4 regions of the Synechococcus sp. N19 genome follow, and region 4 is predicted to be linked to each of the others. Evidence: predicted binding sites of a transcription regulator. Region 4 holds the regulator's gene; each other region holds the start of a gene.
The links. Region 4 encodes NtcA, which controls nitrogen genes in cyanobacteria. Its sites were predicted from a motif close to GTANCNNNNGNTAC; they were not measured.

Region 1 (3,181 bases), on a different contig from region 4:
CGGTCGCTGCCCCAGTACTGGTTCAGCAAGGAGACGTCCAGATACCAGTTGGGCACCTTGCCCTGACGGGCTGTCATCTTGGCCTCGGCACGGGGGCCCATGGTGAAGGGTCCGAGACCGGGAGGGCAGCTCAGGCCCTTCTGGCTGCAGCTGTAGGCAAGATCGACTTTCCACTCATCGATGTAGAGCGGAACGCCCCCCAGAGAGGTGACGGTGTCGAGCAGCAGGAGGCAATCATGCTTCCGGCAGAGGTCGCCGATGCCCTCCATGGGTTGGCAGACACCTGTTGAGGTTTCGGCATGGACCATCGCCAGGATGGCGGGCCTGTGCTCAATCAGGGCAGCTTCCAGCTCATCGAGGGAAAACCACTCACCCCAGGGTTTTTCAATGGTTTTCACCTCAGCGCGATAGCGGCCGGCCATGTCAGCCAGTCGCAGGCCGAAGTATCCCTTCACCGCCACCAAAACGGTGTCTCCAGGCTCGACGGTGTTGGCGATGGTTGCCTCCATGGCAGCACTGCCGGTGCCGCTCATCGGAAGCGTGAGGCGGTTATCGGTTTGCCAGGCGTAACGCAGCAGTTCCTGCACTTCGCCCATCAGATCCACATAGAGAGGATCAAGGTGACCAATCGGGGTTCGCGACAGAGCCTTCAGAACTGTTGGATGGGCGTTGGAGGGGCCTGGTCCAAGCAGGAGGCGGTCGGGTGTGCCGATCGGTGCAAAGGCTTTGCGGTGACGATCGTCAACAGAGAGGAGTGAGTTCGTCGTCGCCAAAGCCCTGTTCATTGGTTCGAGTGATGAGCCTACGCAGTCACGCCCCTTGGAAGGGGTGGGGGAGGCTTGATTGCAATCTGTTCAGATCTTGCGTTGAGCGTGCTGGATCAGCGCTGGCGGACATTGGTTTCACCCAGGCCCTTGGCCAGGTGATCGAACGGCTGAAGAACGGTGGCGAGCTGATCGGATGCAGCACCGTTAGCCAGAAGCATCTCGGAAACAACCTCTCCCAGCAGAACGATGCTGCGGACCGTTGGGCCCGTGGGAACGCCGAGACTCTTGTAGGTGTCGTCGAGTCCGTTCAGCACACGCTCATTGAGGATCGTGTAGTCACCTGCCACGAGGGCGTAGCTGGCGTAACGCAGGAAATAGTCCATGTCCCGCAGGCAGGCGGCGAGCCGACGGGTGGTGTAGGCGTTGCCGCCAGGCAGCAACAGGTCGGGTTCATCCCGGAACAGGCGCTGGCTGGCCTCACGCACAATCTCGGCCGAGGATCCGTTGATCAGCTCTACGGCCTGAATCCGCAGCGCAGATTCATCCAGATACACATTGATGCTGTCGATCGCCGGGCGGTCGAAATAGCGACCCAGCTGGTCGTAACGACCGATCAGACCGCTGATTGCATCGCGCATGTCCCTGAATCTCCAGAGGATTCCCAGCGGAAGCTAACACCGTTGAGGCGGGCAGATCCTTTGGCATGCCTGCATTTCAGCCAAGTTGACAGAAACGGTTACGCAGTCGCCTTCCAGCAGCCGAAACGTACCCCTTGATACAAAATGGTGTCTTGTGGCTGTATACGGTCACATCACTGCACAATTCAGTCGAGCAGTCCCTTCTTATGTCGAAATCCCCCCAGGACGTCCTGCGCCAGATCAAGGACGAAGGCATCGAACTGATCGACCTCAAATTCACCGATCTGCACGGCAAGTGGCAGCACCTGACGGTGTGCACCGATCTGCTGGAGGAAGAATCCTTCACTGAAGGCCTGGCTTTTGACGGCTCCTCCATCCGCGGCTGGAAGGGCATCCAGGCCTCCGACATGGCCATGGTCCCGGACGCCAACACGGCCTGGGTGGACCCCTTCTACCGGCATAAAACCCTGAGCATGATCTGCTCGATTCAGGAGCCACGCACCGGCCAGCCCTACGAGCGCTGCCCCCGTGCCCTGGCCCAGCGGGCACTGAATCATCTGGCCAGCACCGGCCTGGCCGACATGGCCTTCTTCGGTCCTGAGCCGGAGTTCTTCCTCTTCGACGACGTCCGCTACAACTCGGCTGAAGGGGGTTCCTTCTACAGCGTCGACACGATCGAAGCGGGCTGGAACACCGGACGGATCGAAGAAGGCGGCAACCTCGCCTACAAGATTCAGGAGAAGGAGGGCTACTTCCCTGTCGCTCCCAACGACACCGCCCAGGACATCCGCTCCGAGATGCTCCTGCTGATGGGTCAGCTGGGCATTCCCACCGAGAAGCATCACCACGAGGTGGCAGGCGCGGGTCAGCACGAACTCGGCATGAAATTTGCTGAGCTGATCCAGGCCGCCGACAACGTGATGACGTACAAATACGTCGTGCGCAACGTGGCCAAGAAGTACGGCAAGACGGCCACCTTCATGCCCAAGCCGGTCTTCAACGACAACGGCTCCGGCATGCACGTGCACCAGAGCCTCTGGAAAGGCGGTCAGCCCCTGTTCTTCGGCGAAGGCACCTACGCCAACCTCTCGCAGACGGCACGCTGGTACATCGGCGGCATCCTCAAGCACGCCCCCGCCTTCCTGGCCTTCACCAACCCCACCACCAACAGCTACAAGCGTCTGGTGCCCGGTTTCGAAGCCCCGGTGAACCTCGTCTACTCCGAGGGCAACCGCTCTGCCGCCGTGCGGATCCCGCTCACCGGCCCGAGCCCCAAAGCCAAGCGCCTCGAGTTCCGCTCCGGCGATGCCCTCGCCAACCCCTATCTGGCCTTCAGCGCCATGATGATGGCTGGTCTGGACGGCATCAAGAACCAGATCGATCCCGGTGATGGCGAAGATCGCGACCTGTTCGAACTTCCGGCTGAAGAGCTCTCGAAGATCGCCACGGTCCCCGCATCCCTCAACGGTGCCCTGGAAGCGTTGAATGCCGATCGCGGCTTCCTCACCGCTGGCGGTGTGTTCAGCGACGACTTCATCGACAACTGGATCGACCTGAAGTACGAGGAGGTGCAGCAGCTGCGCCAGCGGCCTCACCCCCACGAATTCACCATGTACTACGACGCTTGATCAGCGTCCGTGCATCCAACGACCCGCCTCCAAGGAGGCGGGTTTTTTTGTGGACTGCTGGCCACGCGATTGTGCGCCTCATTCGTTGGAATGGTTCCGTTGTCTGAATCCGCGATGGCGTCAACGCCCCTGAGCAAGCTTGCGTACC
Region 2 (3,181 bases), on a different contig from region 4:
GGATCTGTCGTGCGTTCTCCCGGGCCACCGCAATGCAGCTCACGATGCTGTTGGGGTTGCTGCGGTCCCGCAGCAGGAAGTGCACCACCTGTTTGGGCGTGGCATCGGGGTAGGCCCTATCGAAGCGGTGGCGATCCCCCGTCACCTCCACCAGCGGCAGCCAGGGTTCGGCGCTGCCCGGAGGACAGTCCAGTGCCATCGCTTCACTCACTTCCAGAAATCGCGAGATGTTTTCGGCGCGTTCCAGATAGCGGTTGATCCAGTAGAGCGAATCGGCAACGCGGCTCAGCACGGCATCACCTCCTGGGGTTGCGGTGCCGCCATCCGTTGGTTGTCGACGATCCAGGTGTCCTTGCAGCCGCCGCCCTGGGACGAATTCACCACGAGCGAGCCGCGCTTCAGGGCCACGCGCGTCAGCCCCCCTGGACTTACCCAGCTGCTTGCGCCGCGCAGCACGTAGGGGCGCAGATCCACGTGGCAGGGGTAGAGCTCCCCGTCGCTGAGGGACGGCACGGTGGAGAGTTGCAGCGTGGGCTGCGCGATGAAGTTGCGGGGATTCGAACGGATCTTTGTGTCGAAGTCCGCCAGCTCCGTTCGGCTGGCCTGGGGGCCGATCAGCATTCCGTAGCCCCCGGCTTCCGCCACCGACTTCACCACCAGCTGCTCGAGGTGTTCGAGCACGTAGCGCTGGTCGTCCGGTCGGGCACAGAGATAGGTGGGAACGTTCTCGATGATCGGCTCCTCATCGAGGTAATAACGGATCATCGCCGGCACGTGGGCGTAGATCAGCTTGTCGTCGGCGACGCCGGTGCCAGGGGCGTTGGCGATGGCGACCCGTCCTTGACGCAGCACGTCGATCAGGCCCGGCACCCCCAGCATCGAGTCCTGGCGGAACACGGTGGGATCGAGAAAATCGTCGTCGATCCGGCGGTAGATCACATCCACGGGCTTGAGGCCGTTGGTGCTGCGCATCCACACCCGGCCGTCTTCGCACACCAGGTCGCGTCCCTCCACCAGAGGAATGCCCATCTGCTGAGCCAGATAGCTGTGCTCGAAATAGGCGCTGTTGAACACCCCGGGCGTCAGGATCGCCACGCGGGGGGTGTCACTCCAGGGCGCCAGGTCCTGAAGGGTGCGCAGCAGATGGGAGGGATAGGCGTCGATCGGTTGAACGGCACGGCCTTCGAACAGGCCAGGGAACAACCGTTTCATCACCCGACGGTTCTCGAGGAAGTAGGCCACACCGGATGGGCAGCGCAGGTTGTCTTCCAGCACCCTCCAGGTGCCATGGCCGTCGCGGATCAGGTCGAGCCCGGAGATGTGGCACCAACGTGTGAGGGGCAGGCTGATTCCCTGCATCTGAGGTCGCCAACCGGAGGAACTTTCAACGTCTTCCCTCGGGATGACACCGTCGTTGAGAATCTGCTGGGGGCCATAGATGTCGGCGAGGAAGCAGTCGATGGCTTCCAGGCGTTGCAGCAATCCCCGCTCCAGGGTCATCCAGTCGCTGCGGCCAATCAGCCGGGGCAAGGGATCGAAGGGGAGGATTCGTTCGCTGCCTTTGAGCCCGGAATCGTTGAGGCGGAACGTGGCGCCGAGGCGACGCAGCAGCTGACTGGCCGAGGCATGGCTGCGGTTGAGCTCGGGCAATCCCATCTGCCCCAGTGATGTGAGCAACGTGGCCAGTTCGTCACGCGGCCTTGCAGTTTCACCGCAGAAATATTCGTCGAAGCCGACCGTGGGTTTGTAGTCGGTGAACATCCTGATCGCACAAGCGAGATGTATCCAAGGCGTCGCCCCACTCCACTTCGGGTGGTGGTTGCTACACATTCCGCAATTTCAGGCAAGAGGACGCTGATCGCCTGTTGTTTGGGTATCCGTAGGCACCTGAATCGAGGGCACAGGGCCAGGGCAGGCTGCCTCCTTTGCTTATCTGTTTCTGGAGTTCAAACGCTCTTCGCCTTGGATGAATTGCTCTGGGCGCGACTGATCTTTGCCCTTGGTGCCGTTGTGACTGCGGCGACGGTGGTGATGATTCTGCGCGGACACCTGTACTGGAACCGCAGGGGGTCGACGGATGTCCGCTGACTCGGTTCCCTTCCTTCAGCCCGGGATCGCCTGGGCGTTGGTGGTGCTGTTCTCTGTTCTTTGGGTGGCGCTGGGGATTGCCTGGGGCCGGCGTGGTCAAGGCAATGCCGACGACTACATGCTGGCGGGGCGCAACATCGGGCTGGCCCTGAGTACGGCCACGTTGATGGCCTCCTGGGTCACCGGCAACACCACCCTGCTCGCTCCTGAATTCGGCTACGAAACTGGCCTTTGGGGCATGTTCAGCTATGCCCTGGCCGGGCTTGGCCTGATTCTGTTCGCCCCCCTGGCCTCGCGGATCAAGCAGTTGATGCCCAACGGGCGCACCAGCGGCGACTTCATTCGCCTGCGCTACGGGCGTCTGGCCTGGTGGGTGTTCATGTTGATCACCGCGATCTACACCCTGGGCTTTCTGATGACCCAGGCGATGGGTGCTGGCCTGCTGCTGCAGGCCCTTTCAGGCTTCGATTACCACGTGGGAATGGTGGTGGTGATTGGTGTGGCCACCGTCTACACCCTGTTCGGCGGAATGCGGGCTGTGATCGGCACCGATTTCATTCAGTCGCTGTTGATCATGGTGTTGCTGGCGGTGGTGGCGGTGCTTGCCTTCCGTCAATTCCCGATGCCTGAGGTGCATGCCTCCTTGCTGGCCCGGCATCCCGATCGGCTTGATCTGCTGCTGCCGGCGGGCTTGTTGATCGCCTGGAATTCCGCTCTCTTTTCGATGGGCGAGGTGTTTCACAACAACATCTGGTGGTCCCGGGTGTTCGCCAGCCGGCGCTCGGTGGTGATGACCTCCTTCGTGTTGGGGGGAATCGCCTGGATGAGCGTGCCGATGGTGACGGGCTCCATTGGCCTCGTGGCCCTGGCCCGTGAGCTGCCCCTCGAGCAGGTGAACATGGTGTTCCCTGTGATGGCAGCCGATCTGCTCGGGGCCGGTGGCGCTGCTCTGGTGTTTGTGGTGGTGTTTGCCTCGCTCACCTCCACCCTGGATTCGTTGCTGGCATCCACCGCCGATCTGTTGGCAGAGGATGTGTACTTCCGCCTGTTGAGGCCCCAGGCCAGCGACCTGCAGCTCAAGCAGGCGGCGCGG
Region 3 (3,181 bases), on a different contig from region 4:
AGGTGAGCTCGAGGATCGCCACCTGGCGGAACTCGTAGCGATCTTCCTTGGGATAAACCTTGTTGCCGAGGATCAGGTCGCGGTTGGTGCGGATGATTCCCCAGGTCTGGAAGGCAAACCAGACGGCAACGGCACCGAGGGCCAGGGGGTAGGTGCTTGCGGTGAGGAAGCCAACCTTGGACAGGCGCCAGCAGAGCACGCAGAGGATGGCTGCGAAGGGCACGTTCATGCCCAGCAGACCCCAGAAGTCGCGCATCGAGGTGACTTCCAGACCTGCGGTTTTCGCAGGGCGCTGATACGTCTTGCCGGGGGGGGTGTCGGTGACGTTGAAGAAGTAGAAGCAGCCGTAGAAGGCGGAGACGATGCCGGTCAGAGCGATCGCACCGCGCCAGTTCAGAACAGCGCCGGTGGGCAGTTCGAAACCGCCGGAGAAGGAGAGGAAGCCAGCGAGGGCCACCATGGTGAGGGCGGAGAAGGCGGAGCCGAAGTTGCCCCAGCCGCCATAGATGCCTTCTGCCAGGCCGATTTCCTTGGGTGGGAACCACTCGGCCACCATGCGGATGCCGATCACGAAGCCGGCGCCAACGATGGAGAGCAGCAGACGGGCTACCACCAGCTGGTTGAAGTCCTGAGCGGACGCAAACAGCAGGCAGGGAATCGCCGAGAACACCAGGATCGAGGAGTAGGTGATCCGGGGTCCGAATTTGTCCAGCAGCATGCCGATCAGCACGCGCGCCGGAATGGTGAGGGCCACGTTGCAGATGGCCACTGTGCGGATCTGACCAACGGTCAGACCCAGGTCCGCTTTCACGGTGGTGGCCAGAGGGGCCAGGTTGAACCAGACCACGAAGGTCAGGAAGAAGGCGATCCAGGTCAGGTGAAGGGTTCGGTACCTGCCCTGGAACGACCAAAGGTCGCCAAGCATTGAGGAGAAGAGAAGGAACCTCGGGCTTCAAAAGGAAAGGTGCCCGGGGATGGCAAAACGGTCGAAAAGAGAATCCGTTTGACCCGCGCAGTTAATCAATTCGCCGGCCCCTTGTTTGGTCAGATTGGTTACCGATTTGTGTTTTTGTGTTTCCGGGCAAACATCAACGGGGCTGATTGATCGGATCAGGTGATCTTGTGCCGCAGCGGTTTGGTAGCGGTTGCAACTTTTGTGGGTTGTTGGACTTTGCTGGTGCAGATTGTTGGTCGACGATGTGAATCAAGGCTTGCGGGTTTGTGTGCTCAGTGGCGGAAGCAGCCGTCGCATGGGGCGTGACAAGGCCCTCTTGCCGCACCCCTCCGGTGGTGTCTGGCTCACGGCCCTGGTTGACCAGCTGTTGCCGCTCGGTCATCCGGTGCAGGTGTTGAGTCGTCATGCCGCCCACGCAGAGCTGCTGGCCCACCGGCCGGGATGTTCCGTGGTGCTGGAGCCCCCTCCCTGGAATGGCCCTCTGCAGGCGCTGGCCAGGCTGTTGCCGTCTCGGCCTGGGGAGGCTTTGTTGGTGCTGCCGGTGGACATGCCCCGTTTGCGCACCGCCGTTGTCCAGCAGCTGATCGCAGCCTGGAATCGTGCCCCGGATCAAGCAGCGGTGGCCCATGACGGGCAACGGCTGCAGCCGTTGCTGGCGGTGATCCCCTCCGGTTCTCCCTTCCGCTCCTGCCTTGATCAGCAACTGCAACGCGGAGAGTTGCGCTGGATGGACTGGTTGACCTGCGTTCCCCATCAGGCGGTGCGCTTGCCTCAAGAGGCGTTGGTCAATGCCAATTGCCCTGCAGATCTGGCAGCGTTGGAGGGATGAGCACGTCGTTGCCGCTCGCAGACCGCCTCAACCGGCCCATCGGGGTGTTGCGGTTGTCGCTCACGGCCCGTTGCAATCTCGCCTGTCCGTACTGCTGTCCGGATGTGGAGGAGCCCCCTGGCTTGCTCACGCTGGAGCAGCAGATGCGCGTGATTCGTGTGGCCGCGCGCCTGGGGGCACAGACGCTGCGGCTCACCGGTGGAGAGCCGTTGTTGAGCCGGCGCTTGTTGCCGTTGTTGAAGGCGGTGGCCCAGGCCCGGCGGGATCGTTCGGATCCGATCGCTGGTTTGCAGGCCGTGGCGCTCACCAGCAACGGGGTGCTGTTGTCGGAACCGATGGCGCGGGCGTTGCGTGCCGCAGGGCTGGATCGAATCACCATCAGCCTGGATGCGGCGGAAGGGGAGGCAGCGGCGCGCATGGCTGGTCTCCAGGGTGGTGCCGTGGCTGGAGACCGCCTGGTGCGCCAGGTGCAGGACGGCATCGCGGCGGCCTGCGCCGCTGGCTTTGACCCCTCATGCGGTGAGCTCAAGCTCAATGCCGTGATCCAACGGGGGATCAATGACGATCAGTTGTTGCCATTGGCCGGTTTGGCCAGGCAGCAGGGGATGGAGCTGCGTTTGATCGAATACATGGATGTGGGCAACCGCAACCAGTGGATGCTGGACCAGGTGCTGCCGGCGGAGCAGATGGTGGAGCGCATTCATGCTCGTTGGCCTCTTGAACCGCTGGGTCGACCGCGGGGTGGGACGGCCCGGCGTTGGCGCTATGGCGATGGCGCCGGATCCATCGGTGTGATCGCCTCCATCAGTGAGCCGTTCTGCGGGGATTGCAACCGCTTGCGTGTCACCGCCGATGGGCAGGCGTTCACCTGCCTGTTCTCCGCTGAAGGCACCGATCTCAAGCCCGCGCTCGCGTCGGAGCTTCAGCTTGAGCAGGCCATGCGCCAGATCTGGCAGCGGCGTCAAGACCGCTATAGCGAGGAGCGTGATCCAGCCGCCGTTGCGTCAACCCATGCGGAAATGGCGTATTTGGGGGGCTGAACCGTCGTGATCGTCACCGTTTTTGCCTGATGCTCTCGGTACAACTGGGCAGCTGAAGGATCCCGAAGGGTCCATCGACATGTTTGAACTGCTGGCCTACGAGCGCTTCCGCGACACTCCGTCGGTTCGTTTTTTCGACGTCACCGTGAACACCTCGAACGCGCGCGACCTGGTGATTCACAGCGGCCCCGCCGTGTCGCCCCCCAACGATCCGGAGAGCGGAGCCTGGCAGTTCTATCTCCATCCTCATCAAGAAGACAATCTGCTCGCGGCAAGCGGCGGCAGAACCTTCTTTCTGGTGAACCTGGCCTGGGAACAGCCGTTCCACATCGTTCGGCTTGAGAGCGGTGGTGACAT
Region 4 (3,181 bases):
GTCTGGGCCAGTTGGGAGAGGGCTGATCCATCGAATTGAAGGCCCTCGGTCAGGGACCCCCGCCGCTGCACCTCGGCATAGGCCGAGGCCAAGAGAAGGTTCAGCCGTGTGCGAATGCCCTCTGGAGTGCGTTCATTCGGTTGGAGTGTGGTGGTGGCCAGCACATCTCCGCGTTGGGTCACCGGCCGGTTCGGACGCACTTCTGGGAAGGCATACACCGCTGTTTCACCCCGCAGCACATTGGTGGCTGAGCGCAGCGAGATCACCCAGGTCTCCGGTTTGCGGATGATGCTTTGCAGGCGTTCCACATCGCTGCGCGGAACGCGGATTAACTGGCGTTCTGGTGCTTCGCCAGGTCGCACTTTCCCGTAGGCGTTGAGATTGGCCTCCTGCAACAGCCTGTCGACAGCCTGTTTGGCCTGGTCCGGAGCATCGAGTCGAACCGTTGCTCTTGCCAAGGTCTGTCCGCTGCTGATCACCACCGATCCACGCCGCAAGGCGACCAGATTGCGTTCCAGTTCTTTGAGTTCCTGCTCACCGGCACGGATGCGGCTGCGAACGCTGTTGAGTTCGGCTTCCGTGCGCTGGATGTCCGCATCGCGGGAGGCGATGTCCTGGCTGAGACGTTCACGTTCGGTTTCGAGTTGGGCCAGCTCCTTCTGAAGAGGAGCCAGTTCGAGGCGCAGGGTGTTGGCCCGTTGCTGTGATTGCTCGAGCTCAATGGCGATCCGTTTGGTTTCCGTTTGGGTCTTGTCCCGTTCCCGCTCGGCTGCCTTCAGCTGCTGACGGCTGTCTTGGAGTTTCTCCTGCAGGGCATCCAGTTCAAACAGGCCCACCCGCAACTGCCGGCTCACCAGAAGCATCAGGCCAAGTGAGAGTGCGCTGATCAGGCTGCCGGTCAACACCGTGATCAAAACGGCGGTGCGCCGTGGGCGCATGCTGAACAAACTCAGTCGCGCTTTGCCGACGCGGCTGCCCAAGCGGTCGCCCAGGGTCGACAGCACGCCCCCGAGCACCAACAGAACCAGAATCAGTGCCCAGCCGCTCATCGCTGCACAAGTCGGGCGATGGCAGGCCTAGCTGAAGCGTTTGGCCAGCGCGATCGGATCCAGAACGGTGATTTTCTTGCGGTCAATCTGAACCAGACCGGATTGACGCAAGTCTCCCAGCAGACGCGTGATTGTGACGCGTGTTGAGCCAATTGCTTCAGCGATGGCCTGATGGGACAGGCGCAGGTCGATGGTGATGCCCAGCTGATCTGCCACGCCGAAGTCCCTGCAAAGCACCAGCAGGAAGCTCACCAGTCGGGATGACATGTCCCGATGGGTGAGGGTTTCAATCATCGTCTCGGTCTGCAGAATCCGGCTGGAGAGACCCTGAAGCAAGCGCAGGCCAACGCTGGTGTCTGCTTCGATGGCGGCCTTCACGGAGGTCGCTGGTGCCGTCACCATTTCGACCCGGGTGAAGGCCACAGCGTGATAGAAGCGGTCGGACCGTTGGCCTGTCAGCAGTGACAGCACCCCGAAGAGGCTGTTCTCGCGGAGCAGGGCCACGGTGATCTCTTCTCCCGATTCGTAGACGCGGGACAGACGAACGGCCCCCCGGCGGATCAGGTACACCCGTTCTGCGGGATCTCCAGGGAAAAAGATGGTCTTGTTGCGATCCACCAGTTCACTGCTGGCGCCATCGAGATCCCGGATGATCTCCAGCAGAGAACGGTTGGCGGGCTCTGCGCTGGGAGCTGGAGCCACCATCTGCGGGGCGTATCGGCTGAAACCTCGGCTACTGGTCATGACAACCCCCTGGTGTGGCGAAGTTACGGAGCCGGCGGTGGCCGCCATGTAGCGGTTATTACGTAACGCTGCTGTGCTCGTTGAAGGCCTGGCGTTGCGCCTGCATCAGGGATGTCAATCCCGGCTCTGCTAAATCCAGCAGCTCATTGAGTTGGCTGCGACTGAAGGGCGCACCCTCCGCAGTTCCCTGGATTTCCAGCAGACGGCCATCGCCGGACTGCACAACGTTCAGGTCCACCTCGGCTCGGCTGTCTTCACTGTAGTCCAGATCCAGCAAGGCCTGGCCATCAACCAAGCCAACGGATACAGCCGCCACCTGATCGATCAGGGGCGATTGCTCCAGCACTCCCTGGTCCACCAGGGATCGGCAGGCTTGGTCCAGGGCGAGCCAAGCCCCGGTGATCGAGGCCGTCCGGGTGCCGGCGTCCGCTTGGATCACGTCGCAGTCGATCAGCAAGGTGCGCTCCCCTAGACGCTCCATGTCGATTACGGCGCGCAGGCTTCGGCCGATCAGCCGCTGAATTTCCTGGGTGCGACCCGAGAGTTTCATCAGCTCCCGTGATTGCCGCTGTGGGGTGGATCCGGGCAGCAACCGGTATTCGGCGCTGAGCCATCCCAATCCTTCTCCCTTGCGCCAGCGGGGAACCTTGTCCTCCAAGCAAACGCTGCAGAGAACAGCGGTTCGGCCGGTGTGAACCACAAGGGAGCTCAAGGCAAACCCCATGGGATTCCAGGTCACCGAGAACGGTCGCAACTGCTGCGGGCGACGGCTATCAGTGCGTTGTTCAGGGGATTGGCTCATCGGTGGTGTGCAGTTTGTCAAGCCTCGCAGGCGGTTGGTTCTCGCCCTGTCCAAACACCATGGGTGGTGTCAATCCCCTTGTGGAATGTGATCTCGCCGCTACATTCAAGGTCTTGCCGGGGTCGCCCGGACAGATGCTTCCGTGATGACCACAAGCCTCGCCGACCCCCAATCCTTCCAAAATTCCCTGGATCGGGATCAGCAGGCCTTGCAACGGGCGGGCCTGAGGCCCTTGCCTGCCGTCTCTGATCCGCCACCCCTACATCTGGTGGCTCCCGAAGGGCAGCTGCAAGTGCATACGGCGCCTTATCGAGGCAGTTTCGCCAGTGTTCTCAGCCAGGCCATGCGAGCTGCCGGCTTGGGCAGTCGTGTTCTGATCAGTCAGTTCCTCAAAGGGGGCGTGCAGCAGGGACCGGCCGGCCGGGTGCAGCTCTGCGGAGGCCTCGTCTGGCTGCGGCCGGAAGTGCCCCTCTGCCTTTCCTCGCCGGGGCATCCCGGTGGTGCGGAGGCGGTGGCTGAGGTTTGGTCCATCTGCCGTCAGCATCTGATCCAGGGAGATCTCGACCAGCTGGTGTTGGATGAACTC

Region 1: glnA (type I glutamate--ammonia ligase) is a predicted target of NtcA. The motif match lies at 1,533-1,546, and genes of this name have one in related genera.
Region 2: DXY02_RS07520 (circularly permuted type 2 ATP-grasp protein) is a predicted target of NtcA. The motif match lies at 1,874-1,887, and genes of this name have one in related genera.
Region 3: DXY02_RS07545 (molybdenum cofactor guanylyltransferase) is a predicted target of NtcA. The motif match lies at 1,139-1,152, and genes of this name have one in related genera.

The regions. Positions count from the first base shown of each region.
Region 1 is NZ_UCNR01000015.1:92,611-95,791, reverse strand. It holds gene DXY02_RS09185 (alanine--glyoxylate aminotransferase family protein) at 1-785, opposite strand, end outside; gene DXY02_RS09180 (allophycocyanin subunit beta) at 881-1,405, opposite strand; gene glnA (type I glutamate--ammonia ligase) at 1,612-3,033, shown strand; gene DXY02_RS09170 (class I SAM-dependent methyltransferase) at 3,148-3,181, shown strand, end outside.
Region 2 is NZ_UCNR01000011.1:40,954-44,134, reverse strand. It holds gene DXY02_RS07525 (alpha-E domain-containing protein) at 1-292, opposite strand, end outside; gene DXY02_RS07520 (circularly permuted type 2 ATP-grasp protein) at 286-1,761, opposite strand; gene DXY02_RS07515 (sodium:solute symporter family protein) at 2,078-3,181, shown strand, end outside.
Region 3 is NZ_UCNR01000011.1:45,912-49,092, reverse strand. It holds gene DXY02_RS07550 (NarK family nitrate/nitrite MFS transporter) at 1-925, opposite strand, end outside; gene DXY02_RS07545 (molybdenum cofactor guanylyltransferase) at 1,188-1,784, shown strand; gene DXY02_RS07540 (GTP 3',8-cyclase MoaA) at 1,781-2,824, shown strand; gene DXY02_RS07535 (redox protein) at 2,904-3,181, shown strand, end outside.
Region 4 is NZ_UCNR01000007.1:139,384-142,564, forward strand. It holds gene DXY02_RS04035 (DUF3084 domain-containing protein) at 1-1,049, opposite strand, end outside; gene ntcA (global nitrogen regulator NtcA) at 1,077-1,793, opposite strand; gene rph (ribonuclease PH) at 1,852-2,595, opposite strand; gene DXY02_RS04050 (cob(I)yrinic acid a,c-diamide adenosyltransferase) at 2,741-3,181, shown strand, end outside.